3 regions of the Colwellia sp. SU-HH01217 genome follow, and region 1 is predicted to be linked to each of the others. Evidence: predicted binding sites of a transcription regulator. Region 1 holds the regulator's gene; each other region holds the start of a gene.
The links. The regulator MetJ, encoded in region 1, represses methionine synthesis genes. The targets are predictions, from matches to a motif close to TAGACGTCTAGACGTCTA.
Positions count from the first base shown of each region.

Region 1 (3,293 bases):
CTAGAGATTGCGCTAAAGTAAATAATTCTAAGTGTTCAAAGAGAGCTTTAACCGCTTCAACGCCACCTTTGATCTCAAAACTCATCATAGCGCCGAAGTCACTTTGTTGGCGTTTTGCCAATTCATGTCCAGGGTGATCTTTTAAGCCAGGGTAATAAACATTTTCAATGGCTGGATGTTGATTTAAAAATTCGGCTACCGCGTTAGCATTTATTTGATGTTGTTTCATACGAATAGGCAATGTTTTTAAGCCACGAAGCGCCAAAAAGCTATCAAAAGCTGAACCAGTAATACCGATACAGTTCGCCCACCATGCCAGTTTTTCACCCAGCTCTTGTTCTTTGGTAACTAACACACCGCCAACCACATCACTGTGCCCGTTAATGTATTTTGTGGTTGAATGAAAAACAATATCAGCCCCTAATAATAAAGGTTGTTGCAGTGCAGGTGATAAAAAGGTGTTATCAACAGCAACTAACGCCCCAACTTCATGGCTTAGTTTCGCTACTTTTTCAATATCGACTAAACGAATTAATGGATTACTTGGCGTTTCTACTAAAACTAGTTTAGGTTTTTCAGCTAATGCTTTCACTAATGCTGCTTCGTCGTTTTGATCAACTACGATTAATTTAAATTGGCCGCGCTTTGCTAAGTGGGTGAACAGTCGAAAGCTACCGCCGTAGCAATCATGTGGAATGACGATTAAATCATCAGCATTCAATAACTGACAAATAAGATGAACAGCTGCCATGCCTGTACTTGTTACGATACCAAGCGCACCTTGCTCTAATTCAGCCACGGCTTTTGCAAAAGTTGACCGGGTTGGGTTACCTGTTCGAGAATAGTCAAATTGACGTTTTTCATTAAAACCTTTTAATGAATATGTGCTAGATAAGTGGATAGGTGCAACCACAGCACCATGATGTTCATCGCTGTTAATGCCAGCTCTAACGGCGGTTGTAGCAATTTTTTTAGTGGTCATTTTATTCTCCATTAAAGGTTAACATTAAATACATATACATTTAGATGTTTGGACGTCTAAAACTCTAAACGTTTTAACTTGAAGGGTCAAGAACTTTTAGACTTCTAAACTTCTACACATTCCTTATTGACTCGCGCGCAGCAACTAGTAAAATCGGATTAGAACGCAATAAGTGCGATAACAATTATAAGTGTAGAGGTAAATTTATGGCCGAGTGGAATGATGAGTACTTAAATCCATATGCCGAACATGGAAAAAAAAGTGAACAAGTAAAAAAAATTACTGTTTCAATTCCTTTGCGCGTATTAAAAGTGTTAACCGATGAACGAACAAGAAGGCAAGTTAATAACTTACGTCATGCAACTAACAGTGAATTGTTGTGTGAGGCATTTTTACATGCTTTTACTGGGCAACCTTTACCGGATGACGAAGACTTAGCGAAAGATAACGACCAAAAACTACCAGCTAGTGTTCGTAAAATATTAGAAGCTAAAGGTATTACAGACTTTAGCGCTTATGAATCTGATGACGAAGATGACGGATAAAGCTAGCAGCTAATTCCATATTCGCTATAACGTTGATTGAATAAAAAAGGGCTGAAAGTTAATACTCTCAGCCCTTTTTATATGCCACGTTTTCGTTTATTGCATATAATTTTTCGGCATGGGTAGTGCAGCAACACCCGAGTCAATAGCAGCTTGTGCTACTGCTCTCGCCACTTTAGCGCACAAACGAGGATCCATCGGTTTTGGAATAATATAATCTTTACCAAAGCTTAACGATTTATCACCACTAGCGATTAATACACTTTCAGGGACACTTTCTTTTGCTAATTCACGTATTGCGTGTACGGCCGCAACTTTCATTTCATCGTTTATAGTACGCGCTCGTACATCTAGCGCCCCTCTAAATATAAATGGGAAACATAAAACATTATTAACTTGGTTAGGATAATCACTGCGACCTGTAGCAATAATCACATCGTCACGAGCCGCTTGAGCCAACTCAGGCTTAATTTCAGGATCTGGATTTGAACAAGCAAATATAATAGGACGTTCTGCCATCATATTTACATGTTCTTCTGTTAATAAGTTAGGACCTGATACTCCAACAAACACATCTGCACCACTGATAGCGTCTTCTAACGTGCGTTTATCGGTATTGTTTGCAAATAGTGTTTTGTATTCGTTTAAGTCTGAACGACGGGTATGAACAATGCCTTTTGTATCTAGCATATAGATTTTTTCACGCTGTGCGCCACACTTAATTAATAACTCCATACAAGCGATAGCTGCTGCTCCAGCACCTAAACAAACAATATTAGCTTGGCTGATGTCTTTGCCCTGAATATCTAGCGCATTCATCATGCCTGCTGCGGTAACAATCGCAGTACCGTGTTGATCATCATGAAATACTGGGATTTTACAACGCTCAATCAACGCTTTTTCTATGGCAAAACATTCTGGCGCTTTAATATCTTCTAAGTTAATGCCACCAAAACTGTCTGCAATATTCGCTACAGTATTTACAAACTCTTCTACTGTTTTATGTTTTACTTCAATATCAAATGAGTCTATATTAGCAAAACGTTTAAATAATAATGACTTACCTTCCATTACAGGCTTAGATGCCATTGGACCAAGATTGCCTAAACCTAAAATAGCGGTACCGTTGGTAATAACAGCCACGGTATTACCCTTAGCGGTATATTTATAAACATCGTCAGGGTTAGCAGCAATTTCTCGTACAGGCTCAGCAACACCAGGACTATAAGCTAGTGATAAATCTTCACTGGTTTCTGCAGCGGTTGTCAGCGCAACACTTATTTTTCCTGGAGTGGGAGAAGCGTGGTAATCGAGTGCCTGTTGGCGAAAATCTGTCATGATGGTTTCCTAGTGCGTAATGTTTAATAAATTTGTTATGCAACCCACTTGGTGATCGTTATTTGCCACCTTGATTTTTATTTTCTGAGTTTGCTATTTATATACTATTTCATAGCGCTCAAGCAATTCAAGTCTATTTTCATATAATGAATCGCTACAAGCTATATTAAATCTAACCTTAAACTTAAAGATAATCATATAATTTAGCTAAATATTCACTATTACTACTGAGATAAATATAGAAAAATCACTCGTAAATTGAACAAATCATCAATAGCTCAATTTATTCACAATAAGGCGTTAACTACTTTTACTAACCAATCGCTACTTAGTTAAATCATTTCATCTAATTTCTTAACCTTTTTAGTGTTAGTGAAAGAGATTCTCCCAAGCGGGTAATTTAATTATCTTGCTATAATCGTGTGGTA
Region 1 is NZ_BAAJLX010000001.1:589,054-592,346, forward strand. It holds gene metB (cystathionine gamma-synthase) at 1-982, opposite strand, end outside; gene metJ (met regulon transcriptional regulator MetJ) at 1,189-1,527, shown strand; gene AC27G3_RS02530 (malic enzyme-like NAD(P)-binding protein) at 1,624-2,865, opposite strand.

Region 2 (3,293 bases), 490 kb from region 1:
AAATCATAACCGGTAAGCGCAGTTGTAATTCGTCAAATACCGTTTCTACCGCGAAAATTGCTGCTTTTGCATTTAATGTGTCGAAAATAGTCTCAATTAAAATCAAATCTGAACCGCCTTCAATCAAGGCTTTTGTTGATTCGATATACGCTTCTTTTAGCTCATCAAAAGTAACATTACGATAAGCAGGATCGTTTACATCTGGAGAAATAGAACAGGTACGGTTAGTTGGTCCTAACACACCAGCAACAAAACGCGGTTTGTCTGGATTTTTTGCGGTGTACTCATCCGCAGATGCTCTAGCAATTTGTGCGGCAACTAAGTTAATTTCAGCACTCAACCCTTCCATGTCGTAATCGGCCATGGCTATTGTTGTCGCGTTAAAGGTGTTCGTTTCAAGAATATCTGCACCTGCTTCAAGGTACTCATCATGAATCGCTTTGATCACATCTGGCTGGGTTAATACAAGTAAATCGTTATTGCCTTTTACATCGCTGTGCCAATCTGCAAAACGGTCACCTCGATAGTCTTGCTCTTCAAATTTATACGCTTGGATCATGGTGCCCATTGCACCATCAAGAATAAGAATACGTTTCTCTAATTGTTGTTCAAACAATTGGTATGAATCTGATTTTTTTAAACCACTTTCGGCTTGCTTATTTTTCAAGAGAAACTCCAGATTTAGTTGTTTGCATTGCTTTTATATTGTCAGCGTCTAATTTATAAGGGGTAATTTGATAAACGTAATAATTAAGCCAATTAGTAAATAATAGGCTACCGTGACTTCGCCACGAGTTTGCAGGCGGACAAATATCGTCATCGTTGTCATAATAATTCACAGGTTTAATGACATTATCATTAACCGTAAGGTCTCGTAAAAACTCTTCATGTAACGTTGATGCATCGTATTCTGGGTGTCCCGTTAAATAGACTTGTTGTTTATTTTCGCTTGCAACAAGATAAACTCCAGCTTGTTCAGATTCTGCAATAACCTTTAATTGATCAACCGATTGATAATCGGTTTTATCAATGTAACCGTAACGAGAATGAGGGACGGTAAAACATTCATCAAAACCGCGAGTTAACTGCTCTTTTGCATCACATACCGTATGTTTATATAAACCTGAAAGCTTTTGAGGTCTTAAATGCCTATTTAAACCGTAATGATGATACAAAGCAGCATGTGCTGCCCAACACGAAAACATAGTGGAGGTTACATTACTTTCTGCCCAATCGAATACTTCACAAATTTTGTCCCAAAAGCTCACTTCGCTATAGTCAAGTAAAGCTAATGGGGCACCAGTAATAATTAAACCATCGTATTGCTTGTGTTTAATATCATCAAATAAGTAATAGAAATTTTCTAAATGCTCTTTCGGAGTATTTTTAGACTCATTGGCATGAATACGGACAAATTCAATATTAATTTGCAACGGAGTATTGGCAAGCATACGTAAAATTTGAACTTCGGTTTCAATTTTATTCGGCATTAAGTTTAAAATTGCCACCTGCATAGGTCGTATTTCTTGATTTGCCGCTCGGTTTTCGGACATCACAAAAATATTTTCATTATCTAAAACAGATAATGCAGGCAATCTATCGGGAATTTTAATCGGCATAAAAAGCAACCTAACACTGAAGAAAAATGTATTTAACGAGTATAGCGTGTAATGTGACGCAGATTTCTGGCTATGTCAACATCTAAACGTTTAGACGTCTAAAAACACCTAGGCGATTTTGTTATAAATAAGATCGAACGAGAGGGTTAAACCAACATATTCCTGCACTTAATTTACAATAAAAAAGCCTGACGAAGTATCAGGCTTTAAACAGGCAATTAAATGTTTAGCAGCTAAAACATGTATTTCACATCAATACCTGCTTCTAAACCTCGATCAATACGACCAAATGGTGTGCCTAAAATGTCTGCCGTCAGTCCACCTAAGCTCAACATATAGCGTTCATCAAGTAAATTTTTCCCCCACAAACCAATTTCTATGTCGTCACCATCATTTGTCCAAGATATTCGAGCATTTAAGTTTTTGGTGTCTTTAAAGTAGGCAGGCACTGCTTTTTTGTAATCCTCTAATCCAGCTTGACTGGCATTATTATTTTCTAAAAATACATAATCGATATGGAAGTTCGTGGTTCCTACTCCGAAATCTGGCATCCAATCAAGGGTTAAGGTGTAATTTAAGCTAGCATCCACACTACTTTTTTGTGCGGTAATAAAATCACCTTCCCCGTTATAAAAATCGGGGGTATGCGTATCGGTTGAGCGTATCTCACTCACCGCGCCTAGTGTTAAGCTGTCAGTAGCAAACCAGCGAATATCAATTTCTAGTCCTGTTACTTCTTTATCTATGCTAATAATCGTAGGTACAGCAGCAGGGCTTCCCGGGACTTTAGAGCTAATAGAACTTTGTAAATCGGTAATTTCTAGAAAATAACCACTGATGTTAGCTACAACCTCACCCCAAACAATCCCCTTATAACCAAACTCAAGATCTGACGTGTTCTCTGGTGCAAATGCTTCCATGCTAGGCTCTAGTGAATCATAACCACCTGATTTATAACCCGTAGAGTAAGATGTAAAGAGCATGTGATCATCGGTAAATTGGTAACTGGTAACTAAGCGACCTGTGACTTCATCCCACGTATCTGAGGCAGCTAAATTTGCTTGCGGAAAAACAATATTACCAATTTGTTCTGAATTACCAAGTCCTGGTGCCATCATTTCTACAACCTGATTAACCGGCACACCTGAAAAATCATTCAAAGGGATTAACCAAGTAAAGTCTTTTTCATCTCTCGAATATCGAAGACCACCAATAACATGCCACTTATCAGTAAGTGCATAATCAACGTCAGCATAAACACCCCAGTTAGTGAACTCGCCAGTGTTGTTGACACTCTCTTGCCAAAATTGACCTGCATAGCCAGGACCAAATACTTCAGGAATATACACTTGGCTGCTGCCTACCAAAGCAGGAAGTTCAGCAGAAATCATGTCGTAAGTTAAATTTCCCGTCATTTCAATTAACTCAGGAGTTAGTGGTGTCCCTGGAGGTACCAAGCCTAATCCCACTAAAGCTCCGATAATTTGATCTTCATAACCTAAGCCGATGAGTGTTCGCGACCAATCATCTGAATTCCACATATGATCCATATCGTCTAAGCCCATTGATGACTTAAGAGTACTTACTGCTCCATCAAACGTAACATCAGGTCCAAAAGCAGCTGATGCAGCAGCATCAGTGTTACCACCTATCATTTGAGCAACTTGTGCGCTT
Region 2 is NZ_BAAJLX010000001.1:103,283-106,575, forward strand. It holds gene metH (methionine synthase) at 1-667, opposite strand, end outside; gene AC27G3_RS00355 (homoserine O-succinyltransferase) at 657-1,619, opposite strand; gene AC27G3_RS00360 (TonB-dependent receptor) at 1,853-3,293, opposite strand, start outside.
Region 2: a site for MetJ is predicted at 1,703-1,720, ahead of AC27G3_RS00355 (homoserine O-succinyltransferase). Genes of this name have one in related genera too.

Region 3 (3,293 bases), on a different contig from region 1:
ATACAAAATGGCAACAAGAATTAACACAAAGGTTTAATATTGAAAGTCAGTTGGAAATTGAATTTGAGACCCATTTTAAACGTTTTTTAATGCCTAAAGTTAGAGGAGGGAGCCTTGAGAATGGTGAATCTGTTGGTACTAAAAAACGTTATGCAGGCATCGTTATTAAAGATGAAAAACGGTCGCTTGTCTTTAAAGGGCTTGAAACGGTTAGGAGCGATTGGACGCAATTAAGTAAAGATTTTCAACAAGAGCTTTATAGGCGTATTTTTAATGAAGAGCCTATTGAACACTACATTTTATCTATTGTGTCTAAAACGTTAAACGGAGAGTTTGATGAGCGACTTATTTACCGGAAGCGTATTAGGCGGCAATTAAAAGATTACATTAAAAATGTACCGCCTCATGTTAAAGCAGCACGTATTGCTGATGAAATGAATGCTTCTTTAAATAAGCCACTGAAATATCAAAATAAAAGTTGGGTAGAGTATTTAATTACCGTTAATGGGCCTCAACCTAAAGAATATTTAACGTCAGCATTGGATTATGACTTTTATGTGGACAGGCAGCTTAAAACGGTTGCTAATGACATTTTACCCTTTATCGGTACAAGCTTTGAGAAAATTGTCGATAAACAGTTAGATTTATTCTAGTGATAAAGGTGTAATAAGTCATTTTAGGATTTAGACACGGATTTTACTATACCGTCTACAACGTAAACATATTCAGTTTTAATAAAGGTGCCTTGAATAGAAAGGTAAACAAATTTCTTTTTAGTATTGTTCCATGTAACGACTGTATTAATTTGTGAGTATTGATATTTTGTTTGCATCAGGCATTCTTCACTCATACCTACACGAGCTTCATCATTCGCGGCAACCCTACGGTATTTCCCACAAATTTTGGCCAGAGACTGCACTTTTTCTTCAAATTTCTTTTGCCATTCAGCTGTAGATAAACAACCAGTGGCTAGCGGAATAAGGGTAAATAATATGATTAAATTCAATATTTTCATTAATACGACAAACTTCATTTATAGGTATTAACGATTTCCCTTTTCGTTAACTTATTGGTTAAGCAACCGACTCATTAAAACCGATCATTCAATTCTTGTTTACATTAGCTACTGTAACTTAACGCTAATTACATCGGCTGAGTTTATATTGTGTAACTAAGTACTTTAACATAATTGCAATGTAAGTGGCTTGAGAGTATACCTAAAATCAATTTATCAGGCTAGAATTGAGCAAGTAATTTTAATCAATTATTGTATTTAATGGTAATTAAGCGTCGAAGGTATTACAGGTTTTAGGATTGAAAGCCGACTAACAGCCGGCTTTTTAGATCGGGTGACTTCCATGTCTGAATATCTTCAGTGTAATCTCTTTATTTTTAATGTCTGTTAGTGCTTTGTATTTGTTTGTTATCAAATTGTACTTAGTAGTGCTTTAAGGGAGTCTTTGGGGTTATATAACTATTGCTGAATGAATATATGAAATAGCTAAATAAAGGGTGCATCCAAATTAATTTAAGGTTATAAATAGTTATAGATGGCTAGATGCCTATTTTATTATTCAAAAGTGATGAGTTATGACTAAAAAAGACACAAAAATTGTAACCGCAGGTCGCAAAGCGCAATGGACAAATGGTGTTGTTAATCCAGCTGTTGTTCGAGCTTCAACGGTAGTTTTTGATACCGTTAAAGACATGAATCAGGCATTGGTTAATAAACATAATAATTCGATGGTTTATGGCAGAAGAGGCACAACAACAGCTTTTGCTTTTAGTGACGCAATGGTTGAACTAGAAGGGGGGGCAGGTTGTGCTTTATATCCTTCTGGCACAGCTGCTATTACCAATGCGATTTTATCATTTGTAAAAACGGGCGATCATATTTTAATGTTAGATAGCGCCTATGAGCCAACCCGTGATTATTGCGATAACATATTAGCCAATTTAGGTATTGAGACCACTTATTATGATCCAATGATCGGTGCGGGAATTGAAGCATTGATCCAACCTAACACGCGTATTGTTTTCTTAGAGTCGCCGGGTTCTATTACTATGGAAGTACAAGATGTGCCAGCCATAGCAAAGGTCGCTCATCAACACGATTGTATTGTTATGCTAGACAATACATGGGGAGCAGGGATTAACTTTGACCCCTATCAATATGGCGTTGATGTTTCAGTGCAAGCGGCGACTAAATACATAGTCGGGCATTCAGATGTAATGTTAGGAACGGCAACGGCGACTGAAAAGTACTGGCCACAATTAAGAGATAACAGCTATTTAATGGGGCAATGCACGTCACCAGACGATTTATACTTAGCTTTGCGTGGTGTCCGTACTATGGGCGTAAGGTTAAAGCAGCATCAGCAAAGTGCCATAAAAGTTGCCAAATGGCTGGACACTCGTCCAGAGGTTGAAACAATTCTTCATCCAGCTTTTGACTCTTGCCCTGGTCATGAATTTTTTAAACGTGATTTCACCGGTTCAAATGGATTATTTTCTTTTGTGTTAAACAAAGGTAATAAAGCGGCACTCAATGCATTACTCGATGGCATGTCTCATTTTAAAATGGGCTATTCATGGGGAGGATTTGAAAGTTTAATCTTAGGGATTTCTAATGTTCAATCACTTCGCAGCGTAACTACGTGGCAATATGATTACCCATTAATACGATTACATATTGGTCTTGAAGATGTTGATGATTTAATTGAGGATTTAGAGAAAGGGTTTGACCGCTTTAATCAAGTTTTAGCTAACAACTAAGTGTTAGCTAAAATAAATAATCCATCTTTGTAGAGATGGATTATTTAATATCGTTAAGGTTAATATAAAAGTTAATTTAACCTTCTCGTTAACGCTAATAAACCAATTGCTAGTATTGCTAATGTGCCAGGCTCAGGTACTTGAAAGGTTTCAGTAGTAATATCAAGTGCTATTTGAAAAGTATTGGTTGCCCCTTCTACTGTTGTTAAACCGATACAACCTGCAGCTGCTAATGCTGCTGCACAAGCACTATCTTCGAGTACATCTAAACCAGTAATAAATAACCGTGCATTGTAATTATTACCATCGTAAGCAAAGTTTTGATTTAACGTTTGGTTGATGGGGTTAAAGCCAGCACCAACGACATCAAGTACAAAAATATCATTACAAGGTGTAGGGGATCCTGCTACAGCACAGGGCGCTGAATTAGTTGTTTCGATAAAAAGAATATTAAATATTAGGTTTGGTGGAGCAAAACCTGCTCCAGGTACTGGTAGTTTTGGTGTTAAGAATATTCT
Region 3 is NZ_BAAJLX010000008.1:54,396-57,688, reverse strand. It holds gene AC27G3_RS11310 (DNA polymerase II) at 1-653, shown strand, start outside; gene AC27G3_RS11305 (hypothetical protein) at 677-1,033, opposite strand; gene AC27G3_RS11300 (cystathionine beta-lyase) at 1,591-2,775, shown strand; gene AC27G3_RS11295 (THxN family PEP-CTERM protein) at 2,847-3,293, opposite strand, start outside.
Region 3: a site for MetJ is predicted at 1,548-1,565, ahead of AC27G3_RS11300 (cystathionine beta-lyase). Genes of this name have one in related genera too.